2 regions of the Prauserella sediminis genome follow, and region 2 is predicted to be linked to the other one. Evidence: riboswitches for the same ligand, from Rfam matches in the RefSeq annotation. Region 2 holds a riboswitch; the other holds the start of a gene.
The links. A riboswitch is a leader RNA that binds a small molecule or an ion and turns the genes downstream of it on or off. The one in region 2 is predicted to bind thiamine pyrophosphate.

Region 1 (4,955 bases), 480 kb from region 2:
GACGCGTTGTCCCGGTCGAGCTCGGCCAGTACCGCCTCGCCGATGAACGACCCGGTCGCCCGGTCGACGACGGCGAGGTCGACCCGGTCGCCGCGCCGCCCGCAGGACGCGTACCACTGCTGGGCCGCCGCGAGGTCGTCGAGCGCGGGTACCCCCGTCCCGCGGCCGGGGCACCACGTGAGCGCCTCCTCCCGCATCAGCGCGACCAGGCCGGGAGCGTCGTCGGGCAGCACCGGACGCAACTGCACCAGCTCGCCGGTGAGGACGGGCTGGTGAGCGAAGGCCGGTGCCGTCATCGGGTCCGCGGGTCGCCTGCTCAGTGCGGTTGCGTCTGCCTGCGGTGACCCTTGGCCGTGTAGTACAGCACGGCACCGGCCAGGCCGATGATCATCACGAACGCGGTGCTGCCGACGACGAGCGCCTGGGTGAACGCGTCCCACGGGTCGGGGGCAGCCTGCCGCTTCTCCTCCTGCTCGGCCAGCGCTGGCGTCGCACCCGCCAGCAGCGAGCCGAGCACGGTCAACACCGACAGCGTCGCCGCGGCGGTCGCGCGCCGCAGTCGCCTGCCGGCCCCGATCGCGGACACGGTACGGAAATCGTTGGTACGTAAGGCGATTCGGCTCATGCGCACTCCCTCCCTCTGCTGTCGGATACCCGTGCAACGCCGCGCCACACCGGAAGGTTGCCGGATGACGCGCACGTCACAGGACATGGGTGAGACGGGGTCAGGAGGTTTCCATGATGGCGTCTACGGCACCGTCGATCTCGGCCGCCAGTGAGACATCCTTCTCCGTGAGCCCGCCGGCACTGTGTGTGCTCAGACAGAAACGTAACGTGCGCCAGCGGATGTCGATATCCGGGTGATGGTCTGCGCTTTCCGCCATCTCGGCGACCCGGTTCACCACCTCGATAGCGCGGGGGAAGCTCGGCAGTTTCGCCTCGCGCACGATCGCGTCGCCGTCGCGGTGCCAGCTGGGAAGGTGTTCGAGTGCCGCCTGGATGCGGTCGTCGCTGAGTAACTCCGTCATGTGTCCATGGTGGTGCCGGGAGGGGTAGGCTGCACAGTCGCAGTCGGGCATGTCGGCCGCATCGCGTCGAGATCACCGTTTCGTGATCACGGCGGGTGATCGCGGTGTCTTGATCAAGGGATGACGTGCCCGCCGCCACGGGAGTCCGGTGAACCGGCCGGACTGAGAGGTGGGCGCCGAGCCCACGACCGTTCGCACCTGATCCGGGTCATGCCGGCGCAGGGAGGCAAGCTCCGCTCGAGCCGTTACACGCCGGGCCGCCTGCCCTCCGGATCGCCTGACCGCGGGCCGGGCGCCGCGAACGGTGCCGACGAGGAGAGCCGATGTTGCCGCGCCGCTTGAGCCAGCTGACCGCCGTTGCCGTGACCGGGCTGTTCACAGCCGGGTGCACCTTGATCGGGGGCGGTGACGGCGGTGACGACGACGCATCGTCGGCGACGACGGTCACGCTCGCCACGCACGATTCGTTCGCCGTCCCACAACGGGTGCTCGACGATTTCGAGTCGCGATCCGGGATCCGCGTCGAGGTGCTCAACCAGGGTGACGCCGGCGCGCTGGCGAACAAGCTCGTGCTGACGAAGGCGAACCCCGTGGCCGATGTCGCCTACGGCATCGACTCGACGTTCGCCTCCCGCACGCTCGCCGAGAACGTGTTCGCCCCGTACGACCCTCCGGCCGCCACCGAAGGCCCGCAGCGCTACGCGCTCGACGACGCCGGCGACCACGGTTCGGGTGGTGACGGCGCCCGGCTGACAGCCGTGGACGTCGGCGATGTGTGCGTCAACATCGACACCGAGTGGTTCGCCTCGCGCGACATGCCCGCCCCGCGCACGTTTGCCGACCTGGCCCGGCCGCGATACAGCGAGCTGCTGGTGACGCCGAGCCCTGCGACCTCCTCGCCGGGCCTGGCGTTCCTGCTCGCGACCGTCGCCGACCGCGGCGAGGACGGCTGGCAGGACTACTGGCGCAAGCTCAAGGACGGCGGGGCTCAGGTCGTGAGCGGCTGGAGCGAGGCTTACACGCAGGAGTTCTCGGGATCTTCAGGCAACGGCCCGCGCCCGATCGTCGTGTCGTACGCGTCCTCGCCGGCCGCCGAGATCGGCGACGACGGCACGCCGCGCACCGAGGCGCTGCTGGAGACGTGCTACCGGCAGGTCGAGTACGCGGGAGTGCTCTCCGGCACCGACCGCCCCGACGAGGCGCGCCGGGTCGTCGACTTCCTGCTCTCCCCGGAGTTCCAGCGCACCGTTCCGGAGAACATGTACGTCTACCCGGCCAGGTCCGACATCGAACTGCCCGGTTCGTGGCAGCGGGCCGCCCCGCTCCCGGACGACCCGGCGCAGCTGCCGGCCGACGAGGTCAGCGAGGGTCGGGAGCAGTGGATCGAACAGTGGCGCGCGCTGTACGAGGGCTGAGCCGAGGCGGGCGGCGCGGCCCCGGGGCCGGGCGGGCGCGCGGGGCCGGTGTCGTCGCGCTCGCCGCCCTGCCGATCGCGTTCCTGGGCGTGCTGTTCGCCTGGCCGGTCGTGGCGATCCTGCGGCTCGGTGTCACCGACGGCGAGGTGTCGAGGGCGCTGGCGCAGGCGCAGACGTGGGATCTGGCCGCGTTCACTCTCGGGCAGGCGGCCGCCTCAACGGCCGTGGCGGTGCTCGCCGGCATGCCGGTGGCGTTCCTGCTCGCGCGGGTGCGGCTGCGCGGGGCCGGATGGGTTCGGACGTTCCTGCTGGTGCCGTTCGTGCTGCCGACGGTCGTCGTGGGACTGGCGTTCAAGGCGTTGTGGCCCGGCGGCGGCGTGGCGACGATCGTGCTGGCCAACGCGTTCTTCAACGTCGCCGTCGTGGCGCGCACCGTCGGCGGGCTGTGGGCGCACCTCGACCGGCGCGCCGAGGACGCCGCCCGCAGCTTGGGTGCGTCGCCGTGGCAGGCGTTCCGTACCGTGACGCTGCCCGCGCTCGCACCCGCGCTCGCGTCGTCGGCCGCGGTGGTGTTCCTGTTCTGTTCCACGAGTTTCGGTGTCGTGCTCATGCTCGGCGGCGGGCGCTATCGCACGCTCGAGACCGAGATCTATCTGCGGACCGTCGAGCTGCTCGACCTGTCCGGCGCGGCGGCGTTGTCGCTGGTGCAGCTCGCGGCGGTGGTCCTGGCGCTGGTCGTCGGCGGGGTGGCGCGGCGACGACGGGAACGTGCCGCACCGCTTCGTGCGCCCGTGACGACCGCCCGCAGGCCTGCGGGGCGGGAGTGGTGGGTCGTCGGAGCGGCGCTGACGGTCGTGGCGGGCCTGCTGGTGCCGATCCTGGCCCTCGTCGTCCGCTCGTTGTCCACACGCGACGGCTGGGGGTTCGACGGCTACCGCGCGCTGGCTGGCTCCGGCGACGGCGCGTTGAGCGTCACCGGTTGGGAAGCGGCGCTGAACTCGCTGCGGACCGCCTTCGACGCGACGGTGTTGGCGATGATCGTCGGGGTGCTCGCCGCCGTGGCGCTCGTGGCGGCGGGACGGGCCCGCGGCCGTGCCGCACGGCTGGCCGGGGAGACGCTCGACGCAGCGTTGATGCTGCCGCTCGGCGTGTCCGCGGTGACCGTCGGCTTCGGCTACCTCGTCACCCTCGATGCGCTGCCGGGTGACCTGCGCACCTCGCCGATGCTGGTGCCGCTGGCCCAGGCGCTCGTCGTCGTGCCGCTGGTGATCCGGATGGTGCTGCCCGTGCTGCGGTCGGTCGACGACCGGCTGCGCCAGGCCGCCGCGACGCTCGGTGCGGCCCCCGTGCGGGTGTGGTGGACGGTCGACGTGCCGCTCGCGGCCCGGTCCCTGGCGGCGGCCGCGGCGTTCGGCTACGTCGTCGCGCTCGGCGAGTTCGGCGCGACGAGCTTTCTCGCCCGGCCCGAGGCTCCGACGTTGCCTGTCGCGATCAACGAGTTGATCAGCAGGCCGGGCGAACTCAACACTCAACTGGCTTACGCGGCGTGCACGCTGCTGATGCTCGTCACCGCGGGCGTGGCCGCCGTCATCGACCGCCTGCGGGCGCCGCACGTCGGGGAGTTCTGAATGCTGACCGTGGATCGGGTGACCGTCACCTACGACCGCACGCCCGCGGTGCGTGACGCGTCGCTGGAGATCGCCGACGGCGAGGTGCTGGCGCTGCTCGGGCCGTCCGGGTCGGGCAAGTCGACGCTGTTGCGTGCGATCGCCGGTCTCGAACCGGCCACCGGTGCGGTCCGCTGGGACGGCGACGACCTCGCGGGCGTACCCGTGCACCGGCGCGGCTTCGGACTCGTGTTCCAGGACGGCCAACTGTTCCCGCACCGCGACGTCGCGGGCAACATCGCGTTCGGCCCGCGGATGCAGGGCATGCCGGCCGGCGATCGCGACCGGCGGGTCGCCGAGTTGCTCGAACTGGTCGGGCTGGCGGGCTACGAGCGACGGCAGGTCACCGAATTGTCCGGCGGCGAGGCGCAGCGGGTGGCGCTCGCCAGGGCACTGGCGCCCCGGCCGCGGCTGCTGTTGCTCGACGAGCCGCTGTCCGGGTTGGACGCCGAACTGCGGGAATCGCTGGCGCTCGACCTCGTCGGCGTGCTGCGCCGCGCCAAGGCCACGACCTTGCTCGTCACGCACGACCAGGAGGAGGCGTTCACCCTTGCCGATCGCCTCGCCGTGCTCGACGAGGGGCGCATCCGGCAGTCCGGCGACGTCGTCGACGTCTGGCGCGCGCCCGCCGACGAACGTGTGGCCCGCTTCCTCGGCGTCACCACCGTGGTGTCCGGCGAGGTCGCCGACGGGCAGCTGCGTTGCGCATTCGGTGTGGCCGACGTTCCGTGGGCACTTGCCGGACCGGTGACCGTCGGCCTGCGGCCGCATGCGTTGCGCGTCGCCTCCACCGGCGTGCCGGGCGAGGTGGTCGAGCGGGCCAGGCGCCGCGACCACACGCGGGT
Region 2 (4,955 bases):
CCCGCGCGCAGGCCCGCAGCGGTCTCGACGAGTTCGTACTCCGCGATGCCGGGGAACACGCGCTCGGCGGCATCCAGCAGCCGCCGCACGCCGCGTGCGGTGACGGCCGTGTCGAATCCCGCCTCGTACTGTGTCGCGCCGACCACGAGATCGCCGTCGGCGGATTCACCGCGGCCGCGCGGGACGAGGTAGACGGGCTCGCCCTCGACCATCGCGCGAAGCGTGCCGCTCGGCGGTGGCAGCGTCGTTCGCCGCGAGCGCAGCCGAAGGACCTCGCCCTTCAACGGCCGGATGTGCGCGCCGACGTCCGGCAGCAGCGACCGGCTCCACGCGCCCGCGGCCACCACGATCGCCCCGGCCGGGTACTCGCCGCGCGCGGTGCGCACCACACCCGGCTCGACTGCGACGACCTCCTCCGGCACCGTCACCGCACCACGGGACGCCGCGCCGTCGTGCAACGCAGCCAGCAGGCGACGGGTGTCGACCGCGAGGTCGCCGGGTACGACGAGCCCTCCGGTGACCGCACCCGCAAGGCCCGGTTCGATCCGCCGCAGCTGTCGCGCGGGCACGTACGTCGCCTCGCGGCCCAGCTCGTGCAGGTAACCGGCGAGCGTGTGCAGGGTTTCGGCGTCGGCGCGGTCGAAGGCGGCGACGACCGTACCGGACGTCGAAAGGGCCGGATCGTGCCCGCAGGCCGTCAGCTCCCCTGCGAACGCGGGCCAACGCCGCAGCGACTCCTCGCCGAGCTCCAGCACGTCCTCCTCACCGGGCCACGCCTCGGTCACCGGCGCCAGCATGCCGCCCGCGACCCGCGAGGCAGCGCGTTCCGGCGCCGGATCGAACAACGTCACGCGGTGCCCGGCGGACACGGCCCGCCACGCGACGGCGAGGCCGACGACCCCGCCTCCCACCACGGCCACCTCGGTCGCGCCTGCGACCGAGGCCGGAACGGCGAACTCGGACATACGATTCACGCTCCCTGCGCCGGCATGATCCGGATCAGGTTCCACGGTCGGAGTCAGCGCCGATGCGACTCGGCCCGGTGCTCCCTCTCAGCCCGGCAGGGCTCCCGTGCGGACACCACCAACCTACCGCGGCGCGCTACCGTGATGCCATGCCCGGCCTGAGCGGTGATCGGATTCGCGCGCGCCTCTCCGACGCGCGGTTGTACCTGTGCACACCGATGCGCCCCGACCTCGCGGAGTTCGCCGATGCGGCGCTCGCGGGCGGCGTCGACATCATCCAGCTGCGCGAGAAGCCCGCGATGGAGGCGGCCGACGAACTCGCCGCGCTCGAAACGCTCGCCGAGGTCTGCGCCCGCCGCGGTGCGCTGCTGGCCGTCAACGACCGTGCCGACATCGCGCTGGCGGCGGGAGCGGACGTGCTGCACCTCGGTCAGGACGACCTCCCGGTGACGCACGCCCGCCGCGTCGTGGGCGAGGACACCGTGATCGGCCGGTCGACACACTCGCTCGACCAGGCTCGCGCAGCGGCGTCGGAGCCGGGCGTCGACTACTTCTGTGTGGGCCCGTGCTGGCCGACCCCGACGAAACCGGGCCGCAGCGCTCCGGGACTCGATCTGGTGCGGGACGTGGCGGACACGGTCGACTCGCAACGACCGTGGTTCGCGATCGGTGGTATCGACGCCGAGCGCATGCCGGAGGTACGGACCGCGGGCGCCGACCGCGCCGTCGTGGTGCGTGCCATCACCGACGCCGACGACCCGCGGTCGGCCGCAGCCACCCTTCGCGCCTCGCTGCTGTAGTCCTCCGGGACCGCCCCGCGTGTCCTGCACTCGGCACCGCGTGTCCTGCACTCGGCACCGCGTGTCCTGCACTCGGCACCGCGTGTCCTGCACTCGGCACCGCGTGTCCTGCACTCGGCACCGCGTGTCCTGCACTCGGCACCGCGTGTCCTGCGCCCGGCCGGGCGCAGGACACGCCGTTCCGACGCGGGGCTGCCTCCTCGCGCGTGTTGTCCCCGCGCGTCTCCTGCTGCCGACGGCGGGCACCGGTGAGGCGCGGCGGTCAGGTGTGCCGGTCAGGGTGCAGGCGTCGCCTCGTCCCCTTCGGGTTCGGCGGGCTGCTCGGGCGTGTCCGCCGGTTCCTCGACATCCGTCGGCTCGTCGGTCGGCTCCGGCTCCTCGGTCGGCCGGTCCTCGCCCGGCTGCTGACCTTCCTGTTCCTCCGAAGGCTGCGGCGCCTCCTCGGTGGGAGTGGCCTCGCCGGTGGGATCCTGCGACTCGACGGGAGCGCGATCGTCCGTCGTCGCGGGCGCGTCGCCGTCGCGTCCGTCCCTGACGCCGTCCTCGGAATCGGACGGACCGCGGTCGCCGACGATCGCACCGACCGTGCTGCGCCCCTGACCGTTCAGCGAACCGCCCGTGGCCAGCTCGAAACCGGTGAGCACCAGCATTCCGATGCCGAACACCACGACGCTGGTCGCTGCCAGCACCGGCCATCGCCGCCGGAGCAGGTCGCGCATCCCGTTCGACCTTTCCGACGCCGGGTCCGCGTCAGCGTCCGCCCGTTGCACAGCCGTGAGGCTGCCGACGGGGAGCCGGTCGGTGGGCTGGTCCGCGTTCGACAGGATCCTGCGCGTCGTCGGCCCCGCCGTCGAGCCCTGCTGCGTCGCGGGCAAGCGCAACACCGCGGTGCGGCCCCGCGCCCGGCCTCCGGTCTTCGCCTCGGCGAGCGCCGCGGCCTTGGCCTTCGCCTTGCGCGCGGCCTCCCTGGAACGGCGGATCGAACGCAGGTACAGCTCGCTGCCGACGGTGCTCAGCACGCTGATCGCGCCCGCACCGATGACCGTCCCGTACACGCCGAAGAACGAGCACAGGAAGGCCGCCGTAGTCGCCGCGATCCCGCCCGCGATGACCGGAGCGGGCCGCAGCCCGGACTTCTCCTTCTCCTCGCCCGCCGCATTGCCGACGTCGGCTGCAGCACGGTCGGCTGCAGTACCGTCGGCTGCCCTAGCACCGCCGTCGGCTGCCGCACCGCCTGCCGCGGCGCGTGGCACCGTGCCGTCCGCGGCACCGCGGCCTGCCGCGCCCCCCTGTCCGACTCTCCGTGCTCTGCTGTCTTCGTGAATCCTGTCGTCGTCGGTCATAGCCCCTCTGGTCCGCGCTCACATCCCTCGCCCTTACCCAATGCATCGCATTCGGTGGTCCCGTCGTTTCGGAAAAGCGAGAACTATTCGCGTGAGCGCGGACACCCTGCCGACGTCCACATAGGACGGTAAAGCCACGGTGAAGCACCGCGACCGGCTACGGCCTCGTGAGGGTGGTGACGAACTTGTAGCGATCACCGCGATAGATCGACCGGACGAACTCGACCGGCTTGCCGTCGGAACCGAACGTCTGCCGGTTCAGCAGCAGCACCGGGACACCGACGTCGGCGCCCAGCAGTTCGGCCTCCTCCGGACCGGCGAGCGAGGTCTCGATCGTCTCCTCGGCCCGGTCCATCTCGACGCCGTACCGCTCGGCGAGCGCCTCGTACAGCGACCCGCCCTCGATCATCTGCCGCTTCAGCCCGCGGAACCGCGCAAGCGGAAGATGTGTCGTCTCGAGTGCCATCGGCTCGTCGTCGGCGAGCCGCAGCCTCCGCAACAACAGCACCTTCGCGCCGGTACGGATACCGAGCAGTTTCGGCAGGTCACCCTCCGCGAACACCTCGTCCACCTCGAGCAACTGCGACGAGGGTTCCAGCCCCTGCGCCAGCATGTCCTCGGTGTAGGACGAGAGCTGCAGCCGCTGCGCCACCTTCGGCTCAGCGGCGAACGTGCCCTTGCCCTGCACCCGATGCAGCCTGCCCTCCGCGGTCAGGTCCGCCAGCGCCTGCCGGACCGTCGTGCGGGAGACGTGGAACTCGCCGGCGAGCGCACGCTCCGTGGGGATCGGTGCCCCCGGGGGTAGCGAATCCAGCTGATCCAGCAGATGCTGCTTGAGAGCCCAGTACTTCGGCTCCCGTCCTCCTCGTGCGACGGTTGCCGTACCGCCCTTGGCTCCGGAAACCTCCAACATGGCGACTCCTCCACTCCAGCGCCCCGAAACGCCTTACCCGCCAAACTACCCTTCGCGGCCCATGTTCAACCTGTCTAGTATTGGTCTAGACCTTAACGGGGATTTGAGAGGAGCATCGTGACCGATGCGCAGCCCGGCGCGCTGATGACCGCGGAGATCGACCAGCAGCCCGACATGCTGGCCACGATCGCCGAGCATCGCGCCGAGATCGCGGCCGTCGCAGCCGACATCGCCCGGCACCGTCCGCGGTTCGCACTACTGGCGGCCCGCGGCTCCAGCGACCACGCCGCGATCTACGCGAAATACCTGATCGAAGTGCTCCTCGGCATTCCGGTCGGACTGGTGTCGCCTTCGACGACGACGCTCTACGGCGCGCGCCCCGACCTGCGGGACGTCCTCGTCGTCTCGGTCAGCCAGAGCGGCGGTTCCCCCGACCTGCTCGAGGTGACCCGGGCGGCGAGCGAGGCCGGTGCACGCACGGTCGCGGTCAGCAACACACGGTCGTCGGAACTGTTCTCGGCCGCGGATCTCGCCGTGGACATCGGCGCGGGCGAGGAGAAGGCCGTCGCGGCCACGAAGACGTACACGGCGACGCTGCTGACGCTGTATCTGCTGGTCGACGCCATTCGCGGCGGCGACGGCGGCGCGGTCGCCGACATCGGCGAGCGCGCCGAGGCCACGTTGCGCGACTCGGCCGACCAGGTCTCCCGCGCCGTGGACCGGTACCGCTTCGCCGACCGGGTGATCGCGGCCGCCCGTGGCTACTCGTACGCCTCGGCCCTTGAATCGTCGCTGAAACTCGCCGAGACGAGTTACCTGCAGACGCACGCCTACAGCGGTGCGGACCTGTTGCACGGGCCGGTCGCGGCCGTCGACGAGGAGACGGCCGTGCTGGGCATGGCCAGCGTCGGCCGCGGTGGCGAGGTGATGGGCG

Region 1: another riboswitch for thiamine pyrophosphate. It lies ahead of FB384_RS13725 (thiamine ABC transporter substrate-binding protein); the one in region 2 lies ahead of thiO (glycine oxidase ThiO).

What each region holds. Positions count from the first base shown of each region.
Region 1 is NZ_JACIBS010000001.1:3,004,749-3,009,703, forward strand. Features, by position in the region: gene FB384_RS13710 (GNAT family N-acetyltransferase) at 1-296, opposite strand, end outside; gene FB384_RS13715 (hypothetical protein) at 317-625, opposite strand; gene FB384_RS13720 (4a-hydroxytetrahydrobiopterin dehydratase) at 726-1,028, opposite strand; TPP riboswitch at 1,163-1,256, shown strand; gene FB384_RS13725 (thiamine ABC transporter substrate-binding protein) at 1,352-2,443, shown strand; gene FB384_RS13730 (ABC transporter permease) at 2,419-4,071, shown strand; gene FB384_RS13735 (ABC transporter ATP-binding protein) at 4,072-4,955, shown strand, end outside.
Region 2 is NZ_JACIBS010000001.1:2,523,633-2,528,587, reverse strand. Features, by position in the region: gene thiO (glycine oxidase ThiO) at 1-965, opposite strand, end outside; TPP riboswitch at 960-1,083, opposite strand; gene thiE (thiamine phosphate synthase) at 1,115-1,765, shown strand; gene FB384_RS11560 (ICP22 family protein) at 2,041-3,018, opposite strand; gene FB384_RS11555 (GntR family transcriptional regulator) at 3,266-4,021, opposite strand; gene FB384_RS11550 (SIS domain-containing protein) at 4,166-4,955, shown strand, end outside.